One region of the Candidatus Thiodiazotropha sp. AKIB8 genome, then DNA from elsewhere that is predicted to be linked to it. Evidence: predicted binding sites of a transcription regulator. Region 1 holds the regulator's gene; the other holds the start of a gene.
The links. The regulator FNR, encoded in region 1, switches genes on or off when oxygen is low (the NO sensors DNR and NnrR bind a similar motif). The targets are predictions, from matches to a motif close to TTGATNTANATCAA.
Positions count from the first base shown of each region.

Region 2: the regulator FNR is predicted to act here: its motif matches at 11,768-11,781, upstream of AC4IFB_RS20240 (hydrogenase small subunit).

Region 1 is NZ_JBSYOO010000051.1:26,050-41,639, forward strand. It holds gene AC4IFB_RS18415 (Fe(3+) ABC transporter substrate-binding protein) at 265-1,242, shown strand; gene AC4IFB_RS18420 (ABC transporter permease) at 1,381-3,057, shown strand; gene AC4IFB_RS18425 (ABC transporter ATP-binding protein) at 3,041-4,087, shown strand; gene katG (catalase/peroxidase HPI) at 4,312-6,477, shown strand; gene AC4IFB_RS18435 (ribonuclease H) at 6,534-6,722, opposite strand; gene AC4IFB_RS18440 (lytic transglycosylase) at 6,835-8,514, opposite strand; gene AC4IFB_RS18445 (class I SAM-dependent methyltransferase) at 8,940-9,701, shown strand; gene rnhA (ribonuclease HI) at 9,761-10,201, shown strand; gene dnaQ (DNA polymerase III subunit epsilon) at 10,201-10,902, shown strand; gene fnr (fumarate/nitrate reduction transcriptional regulator Fnr) at 10,906-11,664, opposite strand; gene AC4IFB_RS18465 (sulfur globule family protein) at 12,047-12,403, opposite strand; gene pyrG (CTP synthase) at 12,933-14,564, shown strand; gene kdsA (3-deoxy-8-phosphooctulonate synthase) at 14,561-15,394, shown strand; gene eno (phosphopyruvate hydratase) at 15,477-15,590, shown strand, end outside.
Region 2 is NZ_JBSYOO010000054.1:37,923-53,512, reverse strand. It holds gene AC4IFB_RS20285 (HyaD/HybD family hydrogenase maturation endopeptidase) at 1-450, opposite strand, end outside; gene cynS (cyanase) at 1,070-1,510, opposite strand; gene AC4IFB_RS20275 (ABC transporter ATP-binding protein) at 1,552-2,457, opposite strand; gene ntrB (nitrate ABC transporter permease) at 2,460-3,290, opposite strand; gene AC4IFB_RS20265 (CmpA/NrtA family ABC transporter substrate-binding protein) at 3,283-4,755, opposite strand; gene AC4IFB_RS20260 (sigma 54-interacting transcriptional regulator) at 5,070-6,947, shown strand; gene cybH (Ni/Fe-hydrogenase, b-type cytochrome subunit) at 7,521-8,204, opposite strand; gene AC4IFB_RS20250 (hypothetical protein) at 8,376-8,564, opposite strand; gene AC4IFB_RS20245 (nickel-dependent hydrogenase large subunit) at 8,776-10,572, opposite strand; gene AC4IFB_RS20240 (hydrogenase small subunit) at 10,569-11,648, opposite strand; gene AC4IFB_RS20235 (hypothetical protein) at 12,574-12,822, opposite strand; gene AC4IFB_RS20230 (cytochrome c3 family protein) at 12,858-13,487, opposite strand; gene AC4IFB_RS20225 (multiheme c-type cytochrome) at 13,480-14,949, opposite strand; gene AC4IFB_RS20220 (cytochrome c family protein) at 15,339-15,590, shown strand, end outside.

The DNA of each region.
Region 1 (15,590 bases):
CTCTTGACAAGGGAACAACCATTGCCTGCGAGCCGCGCCTTGATCAAGGGCAGGCTTGAAACCCTGAAGACAACATACTTAGTCGCCGGGTTAATAGAGATTGAATGTTTAGGAATTTTGTACATTGTGGTGGCTGACTGGGTGGGGTGTTGCGAATTATAATGAAAATCGTTATCATTTAGATATTGATGTTAAATTATTAGTTAAGGGGTACTATCCGTGTCACTTTTAGCCAAATCAGTTGTGTTGCCTGTCGTACTCAGCATGCTCATTCCCATGGTGGTCAATGCAGAAGAGGTTAACCTCTACTCTGCACGTAAAGAGAAATTAATCAAACCACTGTTAGACAGGTTTACTGATGAAACAGGAATAGAGGTAAATCTGGTAACCGGTAAAGCGGATGCGCTACTACAGCGTTTGCAGAGTGAGGGTCGAAATACACCTGCTGACTTGCTGATCACCACAGATGCAGGTCGTTTGCATCGTGCAAAGGCAGCTGGGGTTACTCAGTCTGTGGAATCAGAGGCACTCTCTGAATTTATACCGGGTAATTTCCGTGACCCTGATGGTCACTGGTTTGGTCTCACCTTAAGAGCACGTCCTATTCTCTATGTGAAAGAGCGGGTGGATCCGTCAAAACTCTCTTCTTATGAGGCTTTAACTGATCCCCAATGGCGTGGTCGGATCTGTATAAGATCATCGGGTAATATCTATAACCAGTCTATGGTAGCCTCAATGATTGAAGCGAATGGTATCGATGTTACTGAGGCCTGGGCGAAATCTTTTGTGAAACAGTTCGCCCGTCCACCTAAAGGCGGGGACCGGGACCAGATCAAAGCAGCAGCAGCGGGTGTTTGTGATATTGCTATTGCCAACACCTACTATTTAGCAGGGATGTTAAATTCGAAAGAGGCAAGTCAGCGAAAAGCAGCTGAGAAGATGGGAGTCTTCTGGCCCAATCAGTCTGGCAGAGGGGCACATGTCAATGTCAGTGGTGCAGCTGTGATCAAGACAGCAAAACACAAGCAGGCCGCTATCAGACTGCTGGAGTTTCTGGTCAGTAAATCATCCCAGGCGTGGTATGCAGAGACGAATGGTGAATATCCGGTGAGAGATGATGTCGAGGAAGGTGATACTTTAAAGGCATGGGGTGAGTTCAGATTGGATAGGATTAATCTCAGTCGACTAGGCGAGCTAAATCCAGAGGCGCTTAGATTGATGGATCGTGCCGGGTGGAAATAGAGAGATAAGTGTGGTCGTTCTATGGAGATTATAACCGGACAATTTACTGGGAGTCTTTTTAATTGAAAAAAGTTGACACAAGAGTGGCTGAGCAGAGATCTGTAAGACCCTGTCTGTTGGTAACTGAAGCCACAAGCCATGCTGGCAGCAGATAGAAGTAGAGTACTCTCTCGACTCTCATTCAGGATGAATGGCTGGAGTATTGGTGTACTCGCCATCGCTCTGTTGCTTTCGGTCCCTGTATTGGTAGTGCTCGGATACCTCTTTGAACCCGCCGGTGAGGTTTGGGAGCACCTGGCTGCTACGGTGTTGCAGGACTACATCACCAACTCACTATTGCTGATGGTTGGTGTGGCCATAGGGGTTTTATTGTTGGGGGTAAGTACGGCCTGGCTGACCAGTATGTGTCAGTTCCCGGGACGCTGGCTGTTTGAGTGGGCGCTGCTACTGCCGATGGCGATTCCAGCGTACATCATTGCCTACACCTATACCGGGCTTTTCGACTTTGCCGGTCCTGTACAGACGCTTCTGAGAGAGCTGACTGGATGGGGGTATGGTGATTACTGGTTCCCTGAGATTCGCTCCATTGAAGGTGCGGCACTGATGCTTTCACTGGTGCTCTATCCCTATGTCTATCTGCTCTCCAGAGCTGCTTTTATGGGGCAGTCAATCTGTGTTTTGGATGTCAGCCGAACCCTGGGTAACGGTCCTTGGAGAACCTTTTTCAAGGTAGCCTTACCACTGGCGAGACCGGCGATTGTTGCCGGATTGTCTCTGGCATTGATGGAGACCCTGGCTGACTACGGCACAGTGCAGTATTTTGGTGTTTCCACTTTCACCACAGGTATCTTTCGTACCTGGTATGGTATGAATAACGCCGCTGCGGCAGCTCAACTCTCCGCCATGTTATTACTGGTTGTGTTCACTCTGATCCTGATTGAGAAGGGATCCCGCAGGCAGGCTCGATATCATCACACCACTCAGCGGCATCAATCATTGACCCGCTTTCAATTGAACCGCAAGCAATCTTTGATGGCTTTTGTTATCTGTTCAGGGGCGCTCTTGTTAGGCTTTATTTTACCGGCTGGTCAGTTGCTTTGGTGGGCCATGACCACAGCAGAAGAGAGTCTGGACAGTCGTTTTTTCAGTTTAATAATCCATAGCCTGCTGTTGGCGGGCAGTGCCTCTCTGTTGGCGCTATTACTGGCGCTTTTTCTCAGTTATGGCAAACGCCAATATGGAAGCTGGCCGGTTATACTTGCAGTGAGGACTGCGGGCATGGGGTACGCCATTCCAGGTACAGTGATTGCGATAGGCGTCATGATTCCCTTTGCAGCCTTCGACAATAGTCTGGATGAGTGGATGCGTGGCGAGTTCGGCTGGTCTACAGGTCTCTTACTGAGTGGCACACTGGTTGCCCTTATCTTTGCCTATCTGGTACGTTTTCTGGCGGTTTCACTGCAAACAGTTGAAGCAGGTTTGGGTAAGATTCGTCCGACTATGGATGAAGTTGCCCTGTCGATGGGGGCCGGTTCAGGAGAGATTATTCGCCGGGTGCATATGCCAATGCTTAAAGGGAGTCTGATGACTGCTCTGCTGTTGGTATTTGTTGATGTGTTAAAGGAGTTGCCGGCAACACTGATACTACGTCCCTTCAACTACAATACGCTGGCGGTAAGAGCTTATGAGTTGGCCTCCGATGAACGATTGGCTGATGCCTCATACGCTTCGTTGACCATTGTGGCTGTTGGTATTTTACCGGTTATTTTATTAAGTCGTTCCATTACACGGTCGCGTCATGCCGAATCAACTTAAAGTCGAAAATATCAGAGTCAAGTATGGTCGGCAAACCGTTGTTGACGATGTCAGCTTTGCCTTGCAAAAGGGTGTGATAGGTTGCCTGTTAGGTCCCAGTGGCTGTGGTAAGACCAGTCTGCTGCGTGCCATAGCGGGATTCGAACCCCTGGCAAAGGGAGAGATACAGCTCGATGGTCGTTGTGTATCTCGCCCTGGTGAGACCTTGGCACCTGAAAAAAGACGCGTGGGCATGGTGTTTCAGGATTTCGCCCTCTATCCCCACCTCAATATTGAGGAGAATATTGCCTTCGGACTACGAGGGTTGAGTAACTCTCAGCGCAAGCAGAGGGTGAGAAGCCTGCTAGAACTGGTTGGATTGTCAGGTTCAGAAAAGAGGTATCCCCATCAATTCTCCGGTGGGCAGCAGCAGCGAGTCGCCCTTATCCGGGCCATGGCGCCACAACCGGATATACTGCTGTTGGACGAGCCCTTTTCAGGGCTTGATGTAGAGTTACGAGAACAGTTGGCCCGTGAGGTGCGGGATATCCTCAAGCGGGAAGAGGTTACCGCCATACTGGTGACGCATGATCAACTGGAAGCCTTCGCATTGGCCGATGCGATTGGTGTCATGGGTGAGGGGCGATTGCGGCAATGGGATAGTGGTTATTCCCTTTACCATCGACCCAGGGATCGTTTTGTTGCCGATTTTATCGGTCAGGGGGCGATGGTGCCTGGCCATGTCACCGAGGATGGTGAGATTCAATCTCCTTTGGGGAAGATAAGAGGAGAGTTCGTTGAGTCACCCAAAGTAGGAGAGGCTGTAGAGTTGCTGTTACGTCCTGATGATGTCATTCATGATGATCAGAGTGACTTCAAGCTTAAAATAGTGGATAAGGTTTTTCAGGGCGCAGAATATCTCTATACCCTGGCACTCTCAGATGGCACTGAGATATTGTGTCTGGTTCAAAGTCACCATGATCATGGGATAGGCGAGATGATCGGGATTCGTCTCTTTGTTGATCATGTTGTGGCTTTTCCTGCAGTTTAAACACTTCTGAACAGCTTCGTTACCTCACTTCTGTTTTTCATTGCATGTCTAGCCACTCAGTTAATATCAGCAGTAGTGGCTATGTTTATTTGATTGATAGTATAAAACTATCGATAAATTAATAATAAGTGATTTCAATTATCAAAGATTCGGGCATAGAGTTATATCAGGTCATCCCTAAACGGATGAAAAAAACTGATCATCCATCAAAAGGAGATAACACAATGTCTGAAAATAGATGCCCCTTTCATCATGCTGCTGCTGGTGGTGGCATGTCGAACCGTGACTGGTGGCCGAACCAGTTACGCCTGGATATTCTGCGTCAACACTCATCAAAGTCCACGCCTATGGGTGAGGGATTTAACTATGCTGAAGCGTTCAAAGAACTTGACCTTGATGCGGTGAAGAGAGAGCTTCATGAGTTAATGACCGATTCGCAGGATTGGTGGCCAGCGGACTTCGGTCACTATGGTCCACTGTTTATTCGTATGGCGTGGCACAGTGCTGGTACCTATCGCACCAGCGATGGTCGGGGAGGTGGTGGCACTGGTAACCAGCGATTCGCACCGGTCAACAGTTGGCCGGATAACGTCAACCTCGATAAGGCTCGCAGACTGATCTGGCCAATCAAGCAGAAGTACGGTCAAAAAATATCCTGGGCCGACCTGATGATTCTCGCTGGCAACGTCGCTCTGGAGTCGATGGGATTCAAGACAATCGGTTTTGCCGGTGGACGTGAAGATATCTGGGAGCCGGAAAAGGATATCTACTGGGGTAATGAAGATACCTGGTTGCAAGATGAGCGTTTTTCAGGTGAGCATGAAGGTCTTGAAAAAACCCTCGCAGCAGTCCAGATGGGGCTGATCTATGTCAATCCCGAAGGTCCGAATGGTAATCCTGACCCGTTAGCAGCAGCTAAAGACATTCGCGAGACCTTTGCGCGTATGGCCATGAATGACGAAGAGACTGTAGCGCTGATAGCAGGTGGCCACAGCTTCGGCAAAACCCATGGCGCAGGAGATGCTGCACTGGTAGGACCTGAGCCGGAAGCTGCTCCAATTCAGGAGCAGGGTATGGGTTGGAGGAGTGGTTATGGTTCAGGTCAAGCAGGCGACACGATCACCAGTGGCCTCGAAGTTACCTGGACATCCACACCAACCAAGTGGAGTAATAACTTCTTCTGGAACCTGTTTGGATACGATTGGGAATTGACTAAAAGTCCAGCTGGTGCATATCAGTGGATACCAAAGAACGGTGCAGGTGCCGATTCAGTGCCTGATGCCCATGACTCTGAAAAGCGGCATGCCCCGACTATGCTGACAACTGATCTGGCGCTGCGATTTGATCCTGAATATACAAAAATTGCACGACGCTTTTATGAGGATCCAGATCAGTTTGCTGATGCATTTGCACGGGCATGGTTCAAACTGACTCACCGAGATATGGGGCCTCGTGCACGCTATCTCGGTTGTGAAGTTCCTCAAGAGGAGTTTCTCTGGCAGGATCCGATTCCTGCTGTAGATCATGAACTGATTGATCAGCAGGATATTGCAGATCTTAAGAGTGAGATCCTCGATTCTGGCCTCTCAGTCGCCGAATTGGTTTCAACCGCCTGGGCCTCTGCATCAACCTATCGTGGCTCAGACATGAGAGGTGGTGCCAATGGTGCCCGTATTCGCCTGGCACCGCAGAAGGATTGGCAGGTCAACCAGCCGGATCAGTTGCAGAAGGTGTTGAATGCCCTGAAGAAGATCCAGAGTGATTTCACAAAACCGCTTTCAATGGCGGATCTGATTGTATTGGCCGGTTGTGCCGCAGTTGAGCAGGCAGCGAAGCAGGCAGGGCATAATGTAACGGTTCCCTTCAGCCCTGGTCGAATGGATGCCTCCCAAGCAGATACAGATGAGCAATCTTTTGCTGTATTAGAGCCGGAAGCTGATGGTTTCCGCAACTACATGAAGAGGAGATACACCGTTTCCGCAGAAGAGATGCTGGTGGATAAGGCACAGCTGCTGACCTTGACCCCTGCAGAAATGACAGTGCTAATTGGTGGTATGCGTGTTCTCAAGGCCAACTTTGAAGGGAGTGTTCACGGTCTCTTCACTGATCGCCCCGAGGTGCTGAGCAATGACTTCTTTGTCAATCTGCTCGATATGGGGACTGCTTGGCGTGCGCTCTCTGCAGATGAGGATCTGTTTGAAGGGGTTGACCGGAAAACTGGTGAATCCAAGTGGAGCGCTACGCGTGTCGATCTGGTATTCGGTTCAAATTCAGAATTGCGCGCGTTGGCCGAAGTCTATGCTGCTGCTGACTCAGAAGAGAAGTTCGTGCATGACTTCATCCAGGTTTGGAGCAAGGTGATGAATCTGGATAGATTCGATCTTGTCTGATTTAACCTGGTATACAGGCCACAGGATGTGGCCTGATAAAATATCAGGGGGTCGGCTCAGCAGTTAAAGAGGCGATCAATCGCATCCAGACCATCCTGAACCACACCATCCAAATCTTCAGGGTCATCATCATGCTCATAGGCCAGCATTGAGTAGACCGACAGAGATTTTAACGCCAAAGCGATCTTTTCGACGTCAGGCAGGTTGAGTTCAGCCCCTTCTTTCAACTGACATTCATTACTCATAGTCGTGACCCCATTTACACTAACAGTGGTCTGCCGATAGTCTGTTAGCTCGGTCTTGGAGTCAAAAAATACCGATCATCCGTTGATTTGAATCAAAGAAAGGGAACATATGTCAGAGTGTTTGTTCAGTGACGTCAACATACAGCTTGATACTTTGACCGGGTTTCAGATATTTCCCCTTGATAGTATTCCAGCGTTTGAGGTCTGCCACTGAGACTTTGAAGCGTTGTGCGATGCGAGAGAGGGAGTCACCCCGTCTTACTTTGTAGTGCAGCCGACTTTGAGTGCCTGTAGGTTGCAGATCAAGAAGTGAAATTTTTGAAGTTGATTTGGACGTCCAGATGACCAGTTTTTGCCCTGTTTTCAAAGGGTCACCTGGCGCCATACCATTCCAGCTGGCCAGTTTTTTGTAACTGACGTGGTGTGCTTTGGCGATATCCCAAAGCGTGTCACCAGACTTTACCCGGTAGTGTTGTTTTACACCTTTTCTTGAACGGTTTTGTATCGCAGATTTACGTTGATCCTGTGTGTATACATAGTGATCCAGGTTCTTGCTGGATACGGGGATCAGCAGATGTTTGCCTGCCCGAATCCTATTGCCGCTAATTTTGTTCACTTGCCGAATCAGTTTTGCTGAGGTGCCGTGTCGACGGGCAATTACGCTGAGGGAATCACCGGACTTGATTTTATACCGCTTCCAGGTCAGGCGTTTTTCAGCGGGCAAAGCAGCAAGTTTCTGTTTGAACTGATCAATCTTATCCAGTGGTAGGGTCAACTGATGGTGACCATCAGGGTCTGTGGCCCAGCGATTGAAACCAGCATTCAGCAGATAGAGTTCCTGAATGGGTATATCAGCCATTTCAGCTGCAAGGGCAAGGTCGAGTTGGGATTTAATGTCAACCGTGGAGAAATAGGGCTCATTGGGGACGGCTAACAGGTCAAATCCATAGCTCTCGGCATCCTTGAAAATCTGAGCTAAAGCAAGCAGTCGGGGGACATAGGCACTGGTCTCGTCAGGTAGTTTGAGAGACCAGAAATCGGTTGGCTTTCCTCTCTTGATATTGCGTTTGATCGCGCTCCTTACGGTACCAGCACCAGAGTTGTATGAAGCCAGGGCCAGTTCCCAGTCTCCATCGAACTGCTTGTTCAGACGTGTGAGGTAATCAAGCGCTGCGCGGGTTGACCTGACTACATCCCTGCGTCCGTCATACCACCAGTTTTGCTTGAGACCGAAGTGTCGTCCCGTTGACGGTATGAATTGCCAGATGCCTGCTGCTCTGCCAGGTGAGTAGGCAAAAGGCTGAAATGCGCTCTCAACTGCGGGCAGAAGGGCGATTTCAGTCGGGATATCCCGCTTTTCGATCTCCTGCAGAATAAAATAGAGAAAAGGTGCGGCTCTCTCCTGAATTCGTTGTAAATATTTAGGGTGTTTTTTATACCAGTTCAGCTCTCTGGTGAGGCGGGGGTTGCTTGGGATTGAAAGCTTATATTGGTCACGCATCCTATCCCAGATATGTTCTGGCTCAGGGTCAGGTAGGGAAGCGATAACCTCCTGCAATTGTTCAGCAACTTCAGGCATCTGCTCCGATCTTACCTGCTTCTCCTCTGTTAGCGGCTGAGTTTGCAGGGCCTCGGTTGAGATGGTGTCAAGGGGAACCTCAACCAGTGCGGATTCCTGCCCGGGGTTTGGCAGTGACTGACAGGCTGTCAACAGGCAGGCGAAGATCAGGTTCATGAACAATAGAGGCGATTTTGAGAGAAAATCGGGTGAATTGGTTGGTAACTTAGGCATACTGAATTCTGAAAGAAAATAAAAATAAAGCCGTGTATGATTTCCATGTAATGAACTCCTGACAAGCGGCCACCAGTTGCAATCTGTGTAGAGATCAGGATCTGTTTCGTGGTGCCTCAACTTGCTGAGCATCTCTTAGGACTGCATACCAGGGATTGCTTATGCAATGATTGTCGAAGAGACATCACCATCCATATGGAGCATTAGATCCGAAATGGCAAATCGCAACGCGGTCGTCGATCGATAAAATGAGACATCAAACCAGATTCACTCACTACCAGAGCCGCTCAAATCCACATTTGTGTTGTCACAATAACAGACAGACGATAGCTGAGCGCCAGTCGTTGCTACCAGCTTCCAGGACAGCGCTCAAAAACACAGATTACCTGACACTAGTGTCGGTAGCAAAGTCGATACCTTTATAGATGAGAGAATTCAGGCGGTTAAAACTTCGATCTTGCCAACAGAGTCACATTCAGGAGTGGTTCAATAGTCAGCTTGGAGAGAGTTTGGCCGCTCAAGAGTCTGAATATCTTCAGCAGCACATCTCCGCAATGTTTGGCTATCATGTGGTGCAGATCGGCCATTTGAAGCAGGATGAAGACCTGTTGCGGGTGAGTCCTGCGCGGAACCGGATTGTGATGGGGGTTACGCCAGGTGGAAAAAACGTTGATCTGCAGGCTGAACCTTATAGGCTGCCATTTGCTGGCGACTGTGTGGATGGTATTTTACTACCCCATACCCTGGATTTTTCCTCTGATCCCCACCAGGTGTTACGTGAAGTGGAGCGGGTTTTGATTCCCGAGGGGAAGCTGCTGATCACTGGGTTCAACCCCTGGAGCCTCTGGGGAGGGGTAAGACTGCTTAGGTTGAGGTCATCGATACCGCCTTGGTGTGGTCACTTTTTCAGCAGTCGAAGGGTTTTGGATTGGCTGTCACTTTTAGGCTTTGATCTACTTGATATTCACTTTCTTAATTACAGGCCACCGATCCAAAGACCCGGTATTAGTCAGAGACTCCAATTTCTGGAGCAGCTCGGGGAGAATCTCTATCCGAATTTTGGTGGGGTGTATATCATATTGGCCGTAAAGCGCGTGGTTACTCTTACACACATTCGCCCGAAATGGTCGGTAAAAAAACGTGTTTTACCCACTGCAGCAGAACCAACAATCAGGAATGGGACTTAGTGATCAGGCCTGTTAAGCATAAGAAACCCTATCTCTTAACGGATTTTTAAGAAGTATAAATGACTCAAATAGTAGAACTTTTTAGTGATGGCGCCTGTAAAGGGAATCCTGGGCCTGGTGGTTGGGGGGTTGTACTGCGCTATGCAGGCCATGAAAAGAGACTGTATGGCGGTGAGCCTGGCACTACCAATAACCGGATGGAGCTGCTTGCGGTAATTCGGGGGTTACAGGAGCTGACAAGGCCCAGTCAGGTGCAAGTGACTACCGATTCACAATATGTAAAAAACGGCATTACCCAGTGGATCCACGGCTGGAAGAGAAATGGTTGGAAGACCTCTGCACGCAAGGCGGTAAAAAATGTTGATTTGTGGCGGGAATTGGATAGTGAAGTAAGTAAACATGATGTGGATTGGCAATGGGTAAAAGGACATGCTGGTCATCCAGGGAATGAATTGGCAGATGAACTGGCTAATCTGGGTATTCAGGAGATGTTGTCATGATGCGCCAGATTGTACTCGACACAGAAACCACCGGTCTGGAGCCAGAGCAGGGACATAGAATTATAGAGATCGGCTGTGTTGAGCTGGTTGACCGAAGATTGACAGGTAATAACTTCCATCAGTTTCTGCAACCAGATCGAGAGATCGATGCGGGGGCCATTGAGGTGCATGGTATCACCAATGAGTTTCTCGCCGACAAGCCGAAATTCTGTGATGTGGTGACTGACTTCATCGAATATGTGCGTGGTGCTGAATTGATTATCCACAATGCACCATTCGATGTCGGATTCCTTGATCATGAATTGAGGTTGATGGAAAACCCGCAGCGCATCGATGCACTGTGTGCTGTTACCGATACGCTGATCATGGCAAAGAAGATGCATCCAGGGCAGAGAAACAGCCTTGATGCATTATGCAGACGCTATGATATCGATAACTCCCATCGTGAGCTGCATGGGGCGTTACTGGATGCTGAAATACTCGCCGATGTCTATTTGATGATGACCGGTGGACAGACGGCGCTGGTGTTGGATGACGATCTTGGGCAGCAGGGTGGTGATGAGCAATCGGTTGATAATATCCGCCGACTGTCAGCCGGCCGTCCCCCTCTCAAAGTGGTTGTTGCCGGCGCTGAAGAGATTGAAGCCCATGAGCGTCAACTTGAGGAGATGGGCGAAAGGTGCGTTTGGCTCAGCAGTTAGGATTTAACCCCTGGATTGTGTGGACTTGGCGCTATCGCAGCCTTGCACGATGTCATACAACCTCGGTATGTCGAGTAACTGTACATGTTTCCGCTCTACTCTAAGCAGGTTTTCATCCTGAAACCTGGTAAAGAGTCTACTCACGGTCTCGACTGCTAAACCGAGGTAGTTACCGATTTCATGGCGTGACATACTGAGAAAGAAGTCGCTGGCAGAAAAACCCCGTTGTTTGAATCGTTCTGAGAAGCTGAGTAGGAAGGTTGCTAAGCGCTCCTCGGCACTCTTTTTACCCAGTAGCGTCAACATTTCCGTCTCCTGACCTATCTCCCGGCTGAGCAGACGATACATTTGGTGCTGCAGACTGGGCATTATGCAGCTCAGAGATTCCAGCTGGGAAAAGGGGATTTCGCATACCGCTGTAGTCTCAAGTGCGATGGCTGAGCAGGTGTGGCTATCGTCCTGGATTGCATCGAGGCCGATAAGTTCGCCGGGAAGATGAAATCCCAATACCTGTTCCCCTCCATCCTCATTAGGGCTGTAGGTCTTGACCGAGCCGCTGGTTATGACCCGCAAGCTATGAAACTTGTCAGCCCCACGGTAGAGATGATCTCCTCGATGGTAGGGGCGGCCTCGCTTGATGATGCCATCGAGGCGTTCGACATCGTCCGGAGTCAGCCCCATGGGGAGACATAGGGTGGCAAGGCTGCAGTTTTTACAGGCGACCTTGATGTTTTCAAATGATACGACTTTTCTACTAGTCAAGTAATCGCTCCAGCATGGGCAGGTGCTATATAGGCAATGTATTGTGCACCCAGTTAGTGTTTAAGGCATTTCTTACCCTTGAATTGTCCTCTCTCACCCTGAATTTAGCTTTGCTCAGAGGCGGTTTTGCCAAATAAAAACATTAAAAGCTGCTTTACCAGGCGCATATGCCAGGCTGATACAGCTTAATGTCTCCCAATCTACCCTATTTCGTCCATGTTTAATTGTTGGTGGGCTGGCAATTCGAGCTATTTTTCCAGAAATTCTTGATGTGGATCAAGTAGTTTTACTGTTTTTATTACTTTGGATCATTGATTTTTAGTCTGTCGCCGAATAAAAAAACCGGCCTGAAGGCCGGCTTTTCTGCTATTGATCGGCCTGATTATTGAGCCGGAGCAGGAGCGGGTGCAGCTGCAGGAGGTGCAGGATAGCCATAAGGAGCACCACCATATGGTGCGCCATAAGGAGCGCCATAGCCATAAGGAGCGCCGCCGTAGCCATAAGGACCGTAACCGTTGTAGCCACGGTAGTAGTTATTACCACGACCATAGCCAGAACCACGGGCGTTGCCGCTCATGCCAAAGCTGAAATCACCAGAGCCATCACCATAGCCGTCACCGTAGCCGTCGTTGTTATAACCACGGTTGCCGCCCCATGGGCCGTTGCCCCACCAGGCAGATGCACTGGTAGACACAGCTACGAGTGCCGCGATGCTCAGAACTTTAGCAAATTTAGTCATGCTTTCTTCCTCTCAAATGATTGTTTTCATACTACATCGGTGATGTAGAAAAGCGGCCTTACAGCCTCCATCATGCAATGGTTAAGGACTTCACGCCAAGTCTGTCATGTTACGGGGCAGACTGTAGGGTAAAGTTCTACTTGCCTCAGTAGTTGTTATTTGCGTAACACGCCAATCGATTATAGACCCTGGTCAGTTATAATCAATCGAATTATTGAGCCCCGTATGGAGACGATTTCATGGCAATCTTGTCTATTTGATTCGATCTATTTGGATCCTGAGCAAGCAGCTCTCAGGGGCGATCTGATGGAAATCTCTGGGGAGTTCCGAGTTACTTCCTTATATAGAGTGCAGATATTTTTATCGAGGACATGCCTTGAATCAGTAGTTTGTTGCAGTTCTGAATAATACCTAAATTGAAACCAGGTTGGTTAGCCCTTCGAGATTGAGTGAAGAGGGGCAATCTGTTACTGTTTACACCCGTCCTATATCCCATTTTCCTGCACTCTAACCTGGTAAGCAGAATTACATGACCAGTTTTATTTTTATTACGGGCGGTGTTGTCTCCTCCCTTGGCAAAGGTATCGCTTCAGCTTCTCTGGCTGCACTGCTGGAGGCCCGCGGACTGGATGTCACAATGATCAAGCTGGATCCCTATATCAACGTGGATCCCGGCACCATGAGTCCTTTTCAGCATGGCGAGGTGTTTGTAACCGAAGATGGATCTGAAACAGATCTGGATCTCGGCCATTACGAACGATTTATCGACAGTACCATGGGGTGTAATAACAACTTCACCACAGGTCAGATCTACGAAAATGTGATTCGCAAGGAGCGAAAAGGGGAGTATCTGGGGGGTACGGTTCAAGTAATTCCCCATATCACCAATCAAATCAAGGACAGTATCCAGCTTGGTGCGGCTGACAAGGATATCTGTCTGGTAGAGATAGGCGGTACCGTAGGCGATATTGAATCCCTGCCATTTCTGGAGGCGATCCGGCAAATGGGCGTGGAGATGGGGCCACAACGGGCGATGTTTATGCATCTTACCCTGGTGCCCTATATCAAAGCATCTGGAGAGATCAAAACCAAACCGACTCAACATTCGGTGAAGGAGTTGCGCTCTATCGGTATTCAACCGGATATCCTGGTATGTCGCTCTGAGCAGCCTCTGCCGGAAGCGGAGCGTAGAAAGATCGCACTTTTTACCAATGTCCCTGAACAGGCCGTTATCTCAGCTGTCGATGCTGACTCGATCTATCGGATTCCTGTGCTGCTGCATGCTCAGAATATGGATGAGTTGGTGAATCAGCGCTTTGGTCTGAATTTGCCACCTGCGGATCTCTCTGAATGGGAAGCATTTCTTGAAGGGCTGGACAATCTGGAAGGAGAAGTGAAAGTCGCGATGGTGGGTAAGTACGTGCATCTCACCGAAGCATATAAGTCCCTCTCTGAGGCGCTGGTTCATGCTGGCGTGCATACCGGGAATCGGGTGGTTATTCACTATGTCGATTCTGAGCAGATAGAGAAGAGTGGCATCGATAGCCTGAAGGGTATGGATGCTATCCTGGTGCCGGGGGGATTTGGCAATCGCGGCGTAGAGGGCAAAATTGCTGCAGTAAGCTATGCGCGGGAGAACTCGATCCCCTATCTGGGTATCTGTTTGGGTATGCAGGTGGCAGTGATTGAGTTTGCTCGCCATGTGGCCGGTTTGGCAGATGCTCACAGCACTGAATTTGATCGCTCTACGCCTAACCCTGTAATCGGATTAATCGTGGAGTGGCTGAATGCGGATGGTAAGCTTGAAACCCGGAGTGAAAACTCCGATATGGGGGGCACCATGCGTCTCGGCGGACAAGAGTGCAGGCTGCAACCTGGTAGCCTCACCCATCAACTCTATGACAAAGAGGTCATTGTCGAACGCCACCGCCACCGCTACGAATTCAATAACAGCTACCTGGATGATATTGTCACTGCCGGCATGAAGGTCTCTGGCCGTTCGGTTGATGGCCGTTTGGTCGAAATCGTTGAGATACCTGAACATCCCTGGTTTGTGGCTTGTCAATTTCATCCGGAATTTACCTCCACACCTCGTCATGGACACCCGCTCTTTTCTGGGTTTATTGAAGCAGCCAGAAAACATAGGGATAGCCAGGCGTGAAGCTGTGTGATTTCGAAGTTGGACTGGATCGGCCCATTTTTCTGATTGCTGGCCCCTGTGTAATCGAGAGTGAACAACTCGCGATGGAGACAGCAGGGACGTTGAAAAGCCTTTGCAACGATCTTGGAATACCCTTTATCTACAAATCATCTTTTGATAAAGCCAATCGTTCCTCATCTGAGAGTTATCGTGGTCCCGGTATGGAGCAGGGTCTGCAGATACTTGAGAAGGTCAAAGCTGAATTGGGTGTGCCTATCCTTACAGATGTGCATGAAGACACCCCATTGGATGAGGTGGCTGAATGTGTTGACGTTTTACAGACACCGGCCTTTCTCTGCCGCCAAACCAATTTTATCCAGCGTGTTGCCAGTCAGGGTTTACCCGTTAATATTAAGAAAGGGCAGTTCCTTGCACCCTGGGATATGACCCATGTGGTTGAGAAGGCCAGGGCAGTGGGGAATCAGCAGCTGATGGTTTGTGAGCGTGGAGTCTCATTTGGCTATAACAATCTGGTATCAGATATGCGTTCACTTGCTGCAATGCGAGAGACAGGATGTCCAGTGGTCTTTGATGCGACACATTCGGTTCAGTTACCTGGGGGACAGGGTAAGCATTCCGGAGGGCAGAGGGAGTTTGTTCCAGTACTTGCCCGGTCTGCAGTGGCTGCCGGTGTGGCAGGTCTGTTCATGGAGACCCATCCCGAGCCGGATAAAGCGTTGAGTGATGGACCAAACGCCTGGCCACTAGCGAAGATGAAGGCACTTCTTGAAACGCTGGTGGCATTGGATAGACAGGTTAAACAAAGTGGCCTGATTGAATTGGAATTATAAATCTGGCGAGTCATCTGCCTGTAACATTGCTTGATGACAATAGTGCTAATAGAAACAAACGACAGAACAAGACGGAGACGAAATGTCTGAAATTGTTGATGTACGTGGACGAGAAATTCTCGATTCACGAGGAAACCCGACCATTGAAGCCGATGTATTCACAGCAGATGGCGCCATAGGCAGGGCAATGGTGCCT
Region 2 (15,590 bases), on a different contig from region 1:
CGCCACCTCGATAGCCGGCTCGATTTGCGCTTTCACCTCAGGCTGCAGACTGCCACCGAAGTCCTCCAGTAGAGCGGGCTGCACACCAACCAGCAACAGCTGCTGAGGGTAGTCACCCAACATCTCAGCCATCGCCAAAACCTCTTGAAAACCGGTCTGATGCAAGCTGACCTTTTTTGCACCGAGAAACTTCGGCACCTGGTCACCTTCTACCCGCTTTAGAGTGCCGCCGGGTAGGCCGTAATCCACCGCATCGAACACCACCAGCACATCTGCCTCGCGAATGTGCTGCACCAGGTAGATGCCCTGGGTTCCCCCATCCAACAGCCGCACATTGGAAGGGAATGAAAAGGTACGCTGCAGGCTCTCCAGGGCACGCACACCAAACCCCTCGTCAGCCCAAAGCAGATTACCGATACCGAGAATCAATACTGAAGGTTGGTCACTCATTGGCAGACTCTGTGTTGAGAGTTAAGTTATCAAGCATGGTTTGCAAGCCACGCGCCAACCTAGCGAATTAAGTCTTAATGTTTGTTTTTATGAGGTTTTTTATGAAGATCACAAACCATTAAGAGAATCGAATGGATAGTTGTGTTGCAAGTTTGGGACATTATGATCACTTACTTACCACTGCATATACATAAGTATTACTTTTGTCAGGTTCTTTAGCTGATTCTGGAAAAAAGTGATCAGTTGATAATCACTTACACTACAAATGGTTTTATTGTTAATCAGGGGGGGGGCAGAAAAAACATCAATAGACAGATGGTGCGACTGAATAGCCAGAAAGAGACAATATACAGCCACACCTACCCCCATCTTAATCAATAGCTGAGATATAAAAAAAGCGCGGATACCGCGCTTTATCAAGTGGCATATCAATTTCATCCATGAATACGCCAGAGGGTTAAATTTGTCTGTTCAGGATCGATCATCCTTGAATCAAGGCACTAATCACGCTTTGACGGGAGACAATACCTTCCCATCTCGCAATATGGATTTATCTAAATGCTATTTTTCCTATTCATCCAACGGTGGCAATCTTAATCAGAGCAAAGGCGCGAACGGCTCACCAACTTTTATAGGGCAAAAACTTACCATTCATGGTGATGACCACTCGATCACCAACAGGATTCTCCTCCTTGTCGATATGCATGGAGAAATCGATTGCGCTCATGATACCGTCACCAAACTTTTCGTGGATCAGTTCCTTGATGGTCTCTCCATAGACACCAATAGCCTCGTAAAAACGGTAGATCACCGGATCGGTAGGTATTGCTTTGTCCCAGCTTTTATGAGGAAACTCCTGCAACACGCCAGAGACCTCAGGCGACAGACCCAAAGAGTCGCAAAGTTTGTCTGCAAATTCCGCCTTCAAGCTATTCATACCCAGACAAGCAGAGGTCAAAAACACCGGAGCCAGACCCACCTTCTCTGCGATGGCTTCCCAACTCAGACCAGAGCTCTTCTTGGCAGCCATGATCACTTCGGTCATTTCCAATTTATTCATCTTCTCTTACCTCGTTTAGTATTGTCTCTTTGTGACAGCTGTTAAACAGCCGCCTGTTTCAATCTTTCAGTGCTGCTGAGATCCGCCTCTTCTACAGCCGGGTCGACCACCAGAGGATGTTTGCTATCGGCAACTTCCGCTCTGTCGGCGGAACCTGAAAGCTCCTTGGAACGATTAACCAGGAAGTCCACCAGGTGGTTGCGGATCTTGTAGTAAGCGGGATGGTGAATGATGTCGGTGCGATTGCGTGGACGCGGAACCGAAACCTTCACTGACTCTGCAACTCTCGCCTTCGGACCGTTTGTCATCAGCAGGATGCGGTCGGAGAGGAGAATCGCCTCATCCACATCGTGGGTGATCATGAAAACGGTCTGCTGGGTCTCTTCCCAGATTTTTATCAACTCCTCCTGGATCATGCCGCGTGTCAGTGCATCCAGGGCACCAAAAGGCTCGTCCATCAGTAGCAACTGCGGTTGAGTAGCAAAGGCGCGGGCTATACTCACCCGTTGCCGCATGCCGCCGGAGAGTTGCGAAGGCTTGCGCTGCTCCACCCCCTTCAGCCCAACCAGTTCGAGAAAGCGCATGCTCTGCTCCATCACTTGCTCCTTGCTCCATTTGGGCCAGCGCGCCTGTACTGCAAAAGTAATATTTTTGAGGGTGCTACGCCACGGCAGCAGACTGTAGTTCTGAAACACCACACCCCGCTCCAGGCTCGGGCCGGAGACCTCCCTGCTGTTCATGATCACGCCACCCTCACTTGCCTCGTCAAGGCCAGCCAGGATGTTGAGGATGGTCGATTTGCCACAGCCGGAGTGTCCGATGATGCAGACGAATTCACCCCTATCGATACCGAAGTTGGCGTTTTCGAATACCGTCAGATCTTCGTCCCCTCCCGGCGAGGGATAGCGTTTAGCAAGTCCCTCAACTTCAACGAAATGGTTACTCATAACTACTCCTCGTACTCGACCAGACGGTTGATAGTGGCCAGTGCGGTATCGAGCAACATACCCACCAGACCGATCATCAAAATGGAGAAGATCACACTGGTGAGATCAAGGTTGTTCCACTCATTCCAGACGTAATAACCGATGCCTGTTCCACCCACCAGCATCTCGGCGGCAACGATCACCAACCAAGCGATGCCGATAGAGATGCGCATGCCTGTAAGGATGGTCGGCGCAGCAGCCGGTAGTATTACCTGGAAAGCGGTCTTCAGGTGGCCCAACTCATGGGTGCGTGCAACGTTGATCCAATCCTGACGCACATTGGCAACACCGAAAGCGGTGTTGATCAGCATCGGCCAGATGGAACAGATAAAGATAACGAATATGGCCGAGGTCTCTGAGTCTTTAATTATAAAAAGTGCCAATGGCATCCAGGCCAAAGGCGAGATAGGCTTCAGCACCTGAATAAAGGGGTTAAGCGCCCGCTGCATCAGCGGTGACATGCCCACCAGAAAACCGATTGGCAGTGCCACCAGAGCAGCCAGCAGGAAGCCGGTCAATACCCGGTAGAGGGAGTACCCCAACTGGATACCGATCCCCTTATCGTTAGGCCCCGCATCATAGAAGGGGTTACTCAGCTCCTTGACGGCCAACTCAATCACAGCCGATGGCGGGGGTACCCGCGCCTCTTGCGAGGCGCCCCCCATGAGGATTTCGTATTCGGTCAATGGCTTGCTATCACTGGGAGCGATATTGAGCCCCTCCCAGATACCCAGAAAAAGCGCAAGCAGCACCAACGATACGATAGCCGCCCTGATTCGCAGGGATTTATGCATCACCCCTCCTGATGGCAAAGCTTTTGACGTAAGCTTCCGGCTGGGTATAGTCGAACTCCTTGCCCATGATGGTGTAGTTCTCATAGGTTTTGGTCGGCGGCTCATAACCCAGCTCTTTCATGATCTTGGCGGTGTCGGCCGCAAGATAGACCTGCTCGGCAATCTGCTTATAGTTGACCTCACCATCAATGTAACCCCAACGCTTCATCTGGGTCAGGATCCAGACCCCCATTGAGTGCCAGGGGAAGGGGTCGAAATCGATGCGATCGGGTACGTTCTGTACCCCGCCCATTCCGTCGGCATAACGGCCAGTTAGCACCTGCTCGATAACCGGCACAGGCTGGTTGAGGTAGTTTTTCGGTGCGATGGCGGCAGCGATCTCCTTGCGATTCTCCTGATTGGCTGAGTAGTGGGTGGCATCGATAATGGAACGCAGTAAGGCACCGTAGGTATTGGGGTGGGTGTCGGCGAACTCCTGAGAGCAGGCAAAGGCGCAACAGGGATGACCCTCCCAGATATCCTTGGTCAGGGTATGAATAAAGCCCACCTTCTCCCATACCGCTCGCTGGTTGAATGGATCTGGGGAGAGGTATCCATCCAGGTTACCTGCGCGCAGATTGGCCACCATTTCCGGTGGTGGTACGACACGGATCTGGATGTCCTTATCAGGGTCAAGACCATGCTCCGCCACATAGTAGCGCAACAGAAAATTATGCATCGAGTACTCGAAGGGCACACCGAACTTGAAGCCCTTCCACTGTTTCGGGTCGCGTTTATCTTTGTGGTCCACATGCAGCACGATGGCCTGACCATTGATATTCTCTACCGCTGGCATAATGAAGGGCTTTGCAACGGAGCCGGCACCCATACTCATCGCCAGGGGCATGGGGGTTAACATATGAGCAGCGTCATATTCATTGGCCAATGATTTGTCCCGTGCCACAGCCCAACCTGCGGTCTTGATCACATTCACGTCGAGACCGTACTTGCTGTAGAAGCCCATCGGATGGGCCATAATGATCGGTGTAGCGCAGGTTATTGGCACGAAACCAACATTGAGCTTGGTCTTCTCCAGCTTGCCCGTGCCCATACTCTCTTTCAGCGCAGCCTTGGCTTCGTCCATCGGAAAAATCGAGCCAAGCAGGGCGCTGGCGGTACCCGCACCAATCAGTCCAAGGAAAGAGCGTCGGCTCATCTCGTCGTGACCGAATACGGAGCGCACCACTGCGCTTTCGATAGCACGATCCATCATCTCTTCGGTGGAGGTGAAGGATGCTTCGTCAGATGCCGTATCCGTGGTGAGAGTCTGTTTCGGTGCTAACGAGTCGAGCGCCACCTTGACTTCTTGGGCAGGATGATCCGCCCCGGCCGAGGTTGCACCTTGACACTGTTGGCACTCGCAACCCTTTTCGTGGGTCAGGCTCGCATCCGGATTGAAAGGATCGTTAAGACTCTTATAGCTCATGGATAATCACTCCTCAGTTTCCCCACGGCGCATGACCAGGTGGGTATGCACCGGACTGGTGCATTTGTTTTACAACCGCCTTCAGCGAAGAGACTGACAGGCACTGCTACAAGAGAAATTGCAAACCCCGTGCCATAGCGCCACAACAAATATAAGTAATTGTTTTTATGATATTTTCAGATTAATCATGGTAAGTCGCAGTGCAACGAATATTCGTAATTTAACGAATTTTCGTAGCTTGGTTTACGAAACTTCGTAGTCTTGGCATCTTTCTTGTAGGTAGATCAAAGGTATTGAGATCCGAGGTAAGTCACGTGCAGTCCCAGATAGAAAGTATCTATTTTCACCTTAGCGAAGCAGTAGTGCTGATCGACCCCTTCAGCGATCAGATCGTCCAGGCCAATCCAGCAGCCGGGCAGTTGCTGGGTTATCCGCAAGAGGCTTTACTCAGACTGCGTCCCAGTCAGCTATTTCTCTCCGATCTGGCAAAGATGATCTCCTTTACTCAGGCGGTTCTGCACCAGGGAAACAGCTGGAACAACGATCTCTGCGCACAAACAGCAGAGGGGGAGCTATTGCGGCTGGAGATCTCCGCCAGCGTGCAGCAGCAGGAGGAGACCAAGCTGATGATCTTTACCCTGCGCAACTACGAGCGGCTGGAAAAATTACGTCATACAACTGAGGTTAACTCCCTGCATCGCGAAGGACTTGAACGGTGGAAAAGCATCGAATCTGTTTTCAGTGAGTTCGAACGGCAGAATCAATTGATTCTTAATGCCGCCGGTGAGGGCATTTACGGTGTGGATACCGAGGGTAAGACCAGTTTCATCAATCCTGCTGCTGAGCGCATTCTTGGCTGGAAAGCCGATGAACTGACCGGTAGAAACATGCACAATCTGATTCACCACAGTCACCCCGGTGGTGATCACTATCCTGAACAGGAGTGTCACATCTTCGCCGCCTTTCGCGACGGAGAGGTACGTCATGTGGACAACGAGGTTTTCTGGAGCAAAGAGGGCAAAGCTATACCGGTGGAGTACACCAGCACCCCGATCCTTGAAGAGGGACGCTTGGTTGGCGCAGTGATTATCTTTCGTGACATCAGCGAACGTAGACAGGCGGAAGAGAAGCTGCGCGCAGCGCTCGACCAAGTGCAGGCGTTAAAACTGAAACTGGAGAAGGAGAACGCCTACCTTCAGGAGGAGTATCTGATTGAGCACAACTATAAAGAGATCGTTGGCCGAAGTGCTACCATCAAGCAGGTAATCCAACAGATCGATCTGGTGGCACCGACCGGTGCAGCAGTACTCATCACCGGCGAGTCCGGCACCGGCAAGGAACTGATAGCCCGCGCCATCCACGAATACAGCAGCCGCCACGACCGTCCCATGATCCGGGTCAATTGCGCCTCGATTCCCCATGAGTTGTTTGAGAGTGAATTCTTCGGCCACATCAAGGGCGCATTCTCCGGTGCCATCAGCGACCGCGCCGGCCGCTTTGAGTTGGCCGACGGCGGCACCCTGTTCCTGGACGAGATTGGAGAGATACCGCTGGAGCTGCAGGGCAAGCTGTTGCGGGTACTGCAGGAGCAGCAGTTCGAACGGGTGGGTGAATCAGTCACCCGCCATGTTGATGTACGCATCATCGCCGCCACCAACCGGGAACTGCGTGATGAAGTCGAGGCACACCGCTTCCGTGAGGATCTCTACTTCCGACTCAATGTCTTTCCCATCGTCTCTATACCACTGCGTCAGCGACAAGAGGACATCCCTATCCTCGCCAGTCACTTCCTCAAGCTCGCCTGCTCAAAGTTCGGCAAGAGCGAACTGCAGTTTACCCAAGGCGATATGGATCGCATGCTCTCCTATCCATGGCCCGGTAACATCCGTGAACTGATCAACGTTATCGAGCGCGCTGTAATCCTTTCACAACACCACCGGATTCACCTCGACTTCAGCATCAACAAGGAGAGTAATAACCCACCAAGACCTGCCAATTTAAAGAGTTCTGCGATTTATACTCAGGAGGAGCTACGGCAGCACGAGATCGACAATATTATTGCTGCATTGAAGCAAAGCAACGGTAGAGTTTTTGGTCAGCAGGGTGCTGCGGAAATACTACAGCTAAAACCAACAACACTCTCATCACGCATCAAGCGACTGGGGATCAATCGTCATCAGTTTGTCAGCTGAGGGAATAGTTACTTTTTCCTATCGTTCTTCTGAGTGGCGGCAATAGGGAGAGTAGTTGTTTCTTTTGAGGGCACCTCTATTAATTGCTTATGCCCTCTGCGTAACCCGAAGCGTGTACGCGCCCTGCCCCAGATTTTCTCTGCGCAATTCAGCTACTGTTCTGCTGTGTTGTCTCTGATTCTGCAAGCAACACTAGTGGTATTGCAAACGGCCCCAACAGAACAACAATAAAATTACGAAAAAAAGAGGGTTTCACACGACGCCTTCTTGCGATGTAGATGCAAATAGCAGCACTAACAAGCCAGATTATTAGAGGTATATATGCGCTCATCATACAGTCCCAACATCAATTTCCATATTAATAACAGACATTGTTGAGACAAAATAATTGCATCAAGACTCCTCAATAACTCTAATTCGTCTGTACAGAGATCTACTTAAGCCATGTTCAATAAAAGAGTTGAGCAACCACATCATAAATTAACTGAGATAAAAAAAGCGCGGATACCGCGCTTTATCATGTGGCGTATCAATTTCATCCATGAATACGCCAGAGGGTTTCAATTAATGCGTTCAGGAACGATCATCTTTGAACATGCGCCATCCACTGATCATGGTACTTATCAGGCTTTGACGGGAGACAATATCCTCACGGATCGCGACATAGACATGGATGATCACGAAAACCACAATGACCCACATTCCCCAGTGGTGCCACATACGAACATCCTGACTCTGCCCGACCAGTGGGATCAACCATCCAAAAAGTTGATCCTGCCAACTACCCAGACCGGTCTGTTCAGCATAGAGTGAGAAGCCGGTTAAGACCATTGCAATGCCACCCACTGTAATGATGACAATCATAGTGATATGGGCCAATGGGTTATGGCCCTCATATTTCTTCGGCTCTTTTTCCAGAAAGGAGTACCAGCGTATCTCGTGCATTAACTCTTTCCAGAAAGAGAGGCGATAGAATGGCAGATGAAAGAGCTCCCGCGAATGTTCATTACCGACAAAGGCCCAATAGATTCTGCCGATAAATCCGACCGTAAATATATAGGCCGCAGCAAAATGGGCAAAACGCATATAGCCCATAAGAAAGTGGTCGCTTGCTTCACCTGGCATGGTTGGCAGAGGATTAGCAATAAAATAACCGGTAACAGCAAGAACCAGAATCGCCAGTGCATTAACCCAATGCCATAATCTGACGGGGGCTTCGTAGACATAGACAGCAGTGCGTTTTATGGTCGTCTGCATTGGAGTCTCTCCTGAATCGATATTAACGATCTTATGTTAGGGCCTGTTAACACTAATCGAACCGACCCTAAGAGCCGGATATTCAGTTTGGTGCGGCTGGGCGGTACCCTACGTCTTTTTTATATAGGTAGGGTGCGGCCCTGCCGCACCGAACTTGGCTTCAGTACTTTTTCAACTTCTGAGCAACCTGGTGACGGTCAAACCACCCAGTACAGCGCCAACCAACAACAGTGGCAGTGGATGTTCTGACATCAGATGCAGAATTACAGATAAAAACTCTGCATCACTGTGCTCTCCAACATGAGCCAACAGTGGCCCGCTTACCAGCAAACCACTTAAACCAATCATTGCCTTTTTCATCTCTACTCCTAATACAACTTGAAACGAATGGTGAATTCAGATCCGGAATACTAACCAGGTCATAGATATTTAATGACAGGCCGTCGTGTGTTTGCTCACGGACTGCGTTATCTAAAACTTGCTGTAGGAGTGCTACAGCGGCGTTTTGATGCCTTGCCGTGAGCAAACACACGACAGCTGAGTGTATTAATATCTATGGCCTGATTAGTAACTACCGCACCTTAACCTTTGCCAGCTCCTTACCCTCTTCACTCATCACGTGGGTGGAACAGGCGAGACAGGGGTCGAAACTATGCAGCGTGCGCAGTATTTCTACCGGCTGATCTGCACGTTCCACCTTAGTGTTCATCAATGAGGCTTCGAAAGCACCGATATTGCCTTCGCTGTCTCTCGGTGAACCATTCCATGTGGTGGGCACCACGCATTGATAGTTGTCGATGCGGGTATCCTTGATCTTGATCCAATGCCCCAGGGCGCCTCTTGGCGCTTCACTGAAACCGACACCTTTTGCCTCTTTCGGCCAGGTTTCAGGATCCCAATTGTCGACGTTGGCGGTTGATGAATCCCCCGCCTTGATATTGGCCATCAACTTATCCATGAAGTAGCGCATCTTGTCTGCCGCCCAATCGGCTTCCAGTCCACGTGCGGCTGTCCGACCAAGGGTTGAGAATAGTGCAGTGACCGGCACATCTAGCGTTTTCAGTACAAAGTTAATCTGTTCGGTAATCTCTTCATGGCCCTTGGCATAACCGATGATATATCGTGCCAGTGGACCAACTTCCATGGCATGGCCACGCCAACGCGGCGCTTTAATCCAGGAGTACTTGGCGTCTTCGTCAATCTGCTCGATATTGGTTTTTGTTCCCTTGGAATTCGGGCCCAGCTGGAAATTTGGTTCGGTAATACCATCCCAGGGATGCAAACCTTTGACCCCATCGGGATAGTTGTACCAGGAGTGAGGGACATACTCCTGGATCTCATCCGGATTACGCAGATCGACTTCGTGCACCTCCTTGAGATTGCCATTGAGGATTGCACCTCTGGGCATCATCAGGTTGGCTGCAGAGTAGTCGTTTGCGCGATCAGGGATATCACCATAACTAAGCACATTCGTACTCGACAGACCACCACCGTAGAGCCAACCCTTGTAAAACTGACCCACAGCAAGAATATCTGGAATGTAGACGTTTTTAATAAACTCTCTGGTACTGTCGATGATCGAAGAGATCTGGTTCAGGTTGACCATATTCAGAGCACCAACCGATCCGACACCATCCAGATTGATTGGACAAGGTACGCCACCCACCAACCAATTGGGATGAGGATCCTTACCTCCGAAGATGGTTCGTATTTTCATTATCTCCTTCTGAAAATCGAGTGCTTCGAGATAGTGGGTGACGGCCATCAGGTCAGCTTCAGGTGGAAGCAGATAGGCCGGGTTATCCCAATAGCCGTTTTTGAAAGGACCAAGCTGGCCACTCTCAACAAACTTTTTCAGTCGGTTCTGGATATCACGAAAATATCCTGGTGAGGATTTGGCATGCTTAGGCGAAACCTTTTGTTGCAGTTCTGAGGTTGCCTTTGGATCTGCCTTGAGTGCATTTACTGGATTGACCCAGTCGAGAGCATGCAGATGGTAGAAGTGAACCAGATGATCATGAGCCTGCAGCGTCAACTGCATGATGTTGCGAATGGAGTTGGCGTTCTCAGGTATCTCTATTTTCAGTGCATCTTCCACTGCACGCACCGAGGTCAATGCATGGGTGCCAGTACAGACACCACAGATCCGCTGGGTAAAGGCCCAGGCATCACGTGGATCACGGCCCTTGAGAATCACTTCCAGTCCGCGCCACATGGTGCCGGTGGAAACTGCATTGCGGATGATATTTTCCTCATCCACATTCACTTCACAACGCATGTGGCCTTCGATTCGGGTTACCGGGTCGACAACGACGCGCTGACCTGAATCATCAAGGTTATAACCGTTTGGCGTGGTCTTGGTGCTCATTGATCACGGTCTCCTTTCTTTTGCGCGTTTTTAATAGCAGTTACAGCAGCATGGGCAGCAGCTGTTGCACCGACAATTCCGGCAGCAGCCAAACCGACCTTATCTGCATTGGCCTCGACACCGAACTGATGGGTGTCGGTCACATGCTGGTAGAAAGAGCCCTTGTCCCAAAATCCATCCTCAGAGCAGCCGATACAGCCATGACCCGCCTGGATCGGAAATGAGAGCCCTCCATTCCAACGGATGGTTGAACAGGCGTTATAGGTGGTTGGACCTTTACACCCCATCTTGTAGAGGCAGTAACCTTTGCGAGCAGAGTCGTCATCCCAGGCCTCAACAAACTGGCCCGCGTCGAAATGAGGACGTCGATAACATTTGTCATGGATACGCTGGCTGTAGAACATTTTCGGGCGTCCCTGACGATCCAGTTCCGGAAACTTTTCGAAGGTAAGAATGTAGGTGACCACGGCGGTCATCACCTCAGCAATCGGTGGACAACCCGGCACTTTGATAATCGGCTTATTGGCTAGACCAGGCACCTTATGTACCGGTGTTGCACGAGTAGGATTCGGACGGGCTGCCTGAACACAGCCCCAGGAGGCACAAGAGCCCCAGGAGATGATTGCTTTACAGTGCTCTGCCGCCATTTTGAGCTGTTCGACAAAAGGCTTGCCACCAATGATGCAGTACATGCCATCTTCATCAAGAGGCGGATTGCCTTCTACAGCCAGGATGAAGTTGCCGTCGTACTTTTCGATGGTCTCTTCAATGATCGCTTCGGCTTCATGTCCTGCCGCAGCCATGATGGTGTCATCATAATCGAGAGAGATCATCGACAGCACCACATCCTTCGCCAGCGGATGGGCAGAACGGATAAACGACTCGGAGCAACAGGTGCACTCAAGACCGTGCAACCAGATCACCGGGATTCGGGGCTTGGTCTCCATTGCTTCGGCAATGCGTGGCACCACTGCGGGTCCCAACCCCAGGGCAGAGGCAGTCAAACTGCAGAATTTCAAAAAACTACGACGTGTAATCCCCTGCCGCCGCATGACTTGGTAAAAGGTCTCGGTCATCACCCTACTCCTCCAGGTCGATCTATTCAGATATGCGGCTTTATCTTTTTTCCGCACTTTCCTTGAGTGAGCAACAGTTATGCCATATTAATATCTTTCTTTATATTCAATGAGATAAATTGATTTGAGTCGAGCCCTGTCTCCAGTATGTGTATGTTTGGATACCGCAATAGAAGATAGAGTGGCAATCAACTTACCGGTTGTATTCAGTTTTCAGAGATTGAATTCATTTAGATCGGCTGAAACCATCCTCCTAGTGTGGTGCGTCATATAAACCCTATATTTGGAGAGATTTATTAAACTGGAATTTCAGTGTTTTTCGTCATATTTACTTTCCCTGTACTCTCTAAATCATATAGCCTTTAGTGCTTGATATCGCTGATTTGTATAGCGTTGCTTTTCTTTTTTTAAGCAGACTTGGTGGGGCATGGCCCCACCCTACACCTTGACCTGACAGGTAGGGTGGGGCCCTGCCCCACCATAGTGTGCTGGAACGGCATAAAAAACCACTTCGTCTGATTATTAGAATGTTATTAATTGAAGCACACGGTGATTCCAGAAGGACTCGCTGTGTAATTTATTGATAGGCCTAGATTGTCAGTCGGACAACGTTACACAGAGGGTGACCAAGTCTATCGAAAAATATTTTCAGAAAAATTAGCGCTTAATCACTCATAACTTGTTATATAAAAAAGCAAGTTAGCCTTGTGCATGGGAGTTTGTTTTTGTACGAAGATAAACAATAAAAACACAATGAATTGTGAATGCAGGGCATGAGAGTTACGACAGGGCCGCAGCCTATGACTTTTGCGATACCCGACGTTAAGGGCGAGAGTTTTTTACGCTTACTTCAGTCATGTATAAGATTAACGGTGTAACTTTAACCTGGCCAGTGGATTCAGGTTTACCTTTTAACCATTTCAGATCAGTGTTCACATTTATCCAGATTCTCTTTTGCACCTGGCAATACCGAGAGTAAAAAAGTGGCGATAAGAATCAATGGTGCAAACAGCAACAACAGCAGTCCGGCAAACATAACCACCTGCTGCATATAGAACAGATCAGGTACAACGTTAGTGCCGGCCAGAATCATCAGGATACCCGCAATAAAAAAAATAGAGGAGACCAATACTCCCTCCCGCATTGTCTTACAACCGATTTTCAGTAGTCCCATTGGGTACCCTCATTTTTTCTCCAGTCCACTCAAGATCAATGGTCACCGAGTAACTTGTCAGCCTCACCCGGCTGTAATCCATACTCCTGCTCAATCATCCGGTTCCATTTGTCTCTTTTGAAAACTGATTTGGCAGGTACCACTCTATGCACCAGGTTGTAGTGACACTCGATACAGGTTTTGTCTTTGGCATCCTCACGGTGAATCAGGAGCGTATCCGGTCGACTTCCAAATATTGCCTCTTTAACATGGCAACGTTTACAGGTGGCGGAGTCACGCTTCTTAAACCACTCCCTTGCAGCAAATGCCGCTTCTGGCAGATGCAGTGCATTGATCACAGGATCATCATATTCCGAGCCGAATATCTGTTTGAAGAGATCCTTGCCGCCAATAAAGTGATCCCATGTTGCGGCGAACACACCTTCAGAAACATGACAGTCACCACAACTGGCACGTACACCAGAGGTCGGTTTGTAGTGCGGTGATTGCCGATAGGGTTCCGCAACCAACTCCATTGAATGACAGGTTGTACAGAAGGCCTCACTGCTGGTCAGATGATCGAACTCGGTTAAGAACAGCATAAAACCAATACCTGCCACTCCACCAATCAATAGCGCAAAAAGGACATGACGAGTAATGAACAGGGGAAGTTTAAGCTTACTCATGGCTCTCCTTCCCAATACCGTAACCGAGGAGCGGATTCGGTTTTGATGGATTGTTCAGCCAGCTGTGTTGATCAAGGCTGGTGACATGAGTCTTGATCAGATCATTAGCCCTCTCTTCACCAGCGAGCTGACGTAGTTGGGGCAGAAACTCGCCATAAAAGTTCTGCCCTACCTTATGCATCCCCTCCCATGAAGCGTAGTTGGGACTCATCATTGCTGCACCATGACGCGCTGCAGTACCTTCGTCATGCCAGAGTCGCCAAAAGCTGAACTCGATCGGCTCATCAAAGGGTGCCGGTGTCAGCAGTTTCATTTCGTAGAGTGCAGACATGATTGCCTGAGCGGGTTTTCCGAATTTGTCATTATAGAGTTTCACCACATCATCGAACTGCTTCATCGCGCTTTTAACAAAGCCCTTACTGTGACACTCAAGACAAACTTTATTCATGATCTGCCTGCGCCGCTCGGGTGTCGCCACAGCTTTGACTTTTGCCATGCTGCCATCAAGCTTATTCAGTTCCGTACCCCGTCGCGGTGCAGGTTGGGATTTTGGCAGTTCCCTTCTGTCTCCATCCTCAAAGATAATCAGATATTGTTGTTCAGATACCGGACGATTCAGACTCCAGGCATCACGCATACCTACATCGTGACTTGCCTTGACGCCAGGCGTGGCACCCATATGACAGGTAACGCAGGTCGGTGCGGCACTGTAGTCTTTGCTAAGCACCCACTGATCACTCTCCAGGTTCATTCTGGATCTGTTGGCCTCATAGAGCATGCCATGCTTTGAGCTTCGATAGACTTCATCATCTGGAGATTCCGGGCCGGTATGGCACCAGGTACAGGCACTAGGATCCCTCGCCTGCGCCTTGGAAAAGCTATGACGTCCATGACAGGCAGAACAGGAACCCAGAGAACCATCCGGATTGATACGCCCAATACCTGTATTGGGCCAGGTTTCCGGAGTAAGTGTGCCATCTCCTCGCACCTTCACTTTGGAGCCATGACATTGTGCACAGCCTGCAGCAACCATCTCCTTACCACTCAAATTATCTGCAAGTGCAGGCAGGCGGTTTTTTATAAGGCTCAGCGCTTTTGCATGGACAGATCCCTCTGTCTCTTTAAACTCCCTGGTATGACAGCGACCGCAGTCCTTGGGAGAAACGATGGTAGCGATAATTGCGCCTTCATGTTCTATGGCATCATTATCGACCTGGTCAGCCAAATGACAGTCGAGACAGTTAACCCCTGCCTCAGCATGGGCACTGTTCTGCCATTCATGAGTTAAACCTGCAGAAGCTTTTTTATGGCAGGAGACACACTCTTTACCCTCTTCCAGTCCCCAATTACTTGGATCCAGCTTTACCTTTTCAGCCACCGAAAGAGGAACCAAACCAATCCAAAACAAAAGTACCAGCACTATTCTGATAGTAGTGCATCCATTTGGTTGGTATTTATGCATGTACCCCCCCTTTTAGTGCGTATTATTATTTAGTGAAAGCGTTCAATAGGTGCAGCTCCATTAAACCTTCGCATTCTTGTTCAGTGCAGATTACATAGCCATTTACTAGGAATTTCTGCGTGGCGTTGGCTTAACTTTAATAATTGTTTTCAGAACAGCGCCACACCTTCACACACTATTACACTATGCTATTTTTATAATTATTGTTCAATATCGGATTGATCATTAGTGCAGATAATTATTTTCTGCAATGAATATTAGCTTTTGTTAAATGAGTGTTTTCCCTAATTGCTAATCTAGTCAGTAAAATGGGAATATTGTAGATCAGAAATTTGTAATTACAGAGGGAGCTGGAGTTGCAAATTTAAAAATAAAAAAGGAGGAAAAGGATGGATAATAACAAAAGAGTAAACCTGCTGATTGTGATTTTCTGCTGGTTCGCTTTCATGAATCTCGCAACAGCTGAACCACTTCACCACATCTCATCTGAAACCTGCAAGACCTGCCATAAAGAGATCTACAAACAGTGGAAAGGGTCAATGCACGGTAACAGTTCAGCACTCAATGATCCGATACACGCCACTTTTTACAAAAAGGTGGTCGGTGACCCGACTAAAGAAAATGTCAAACACAAGGCTTCT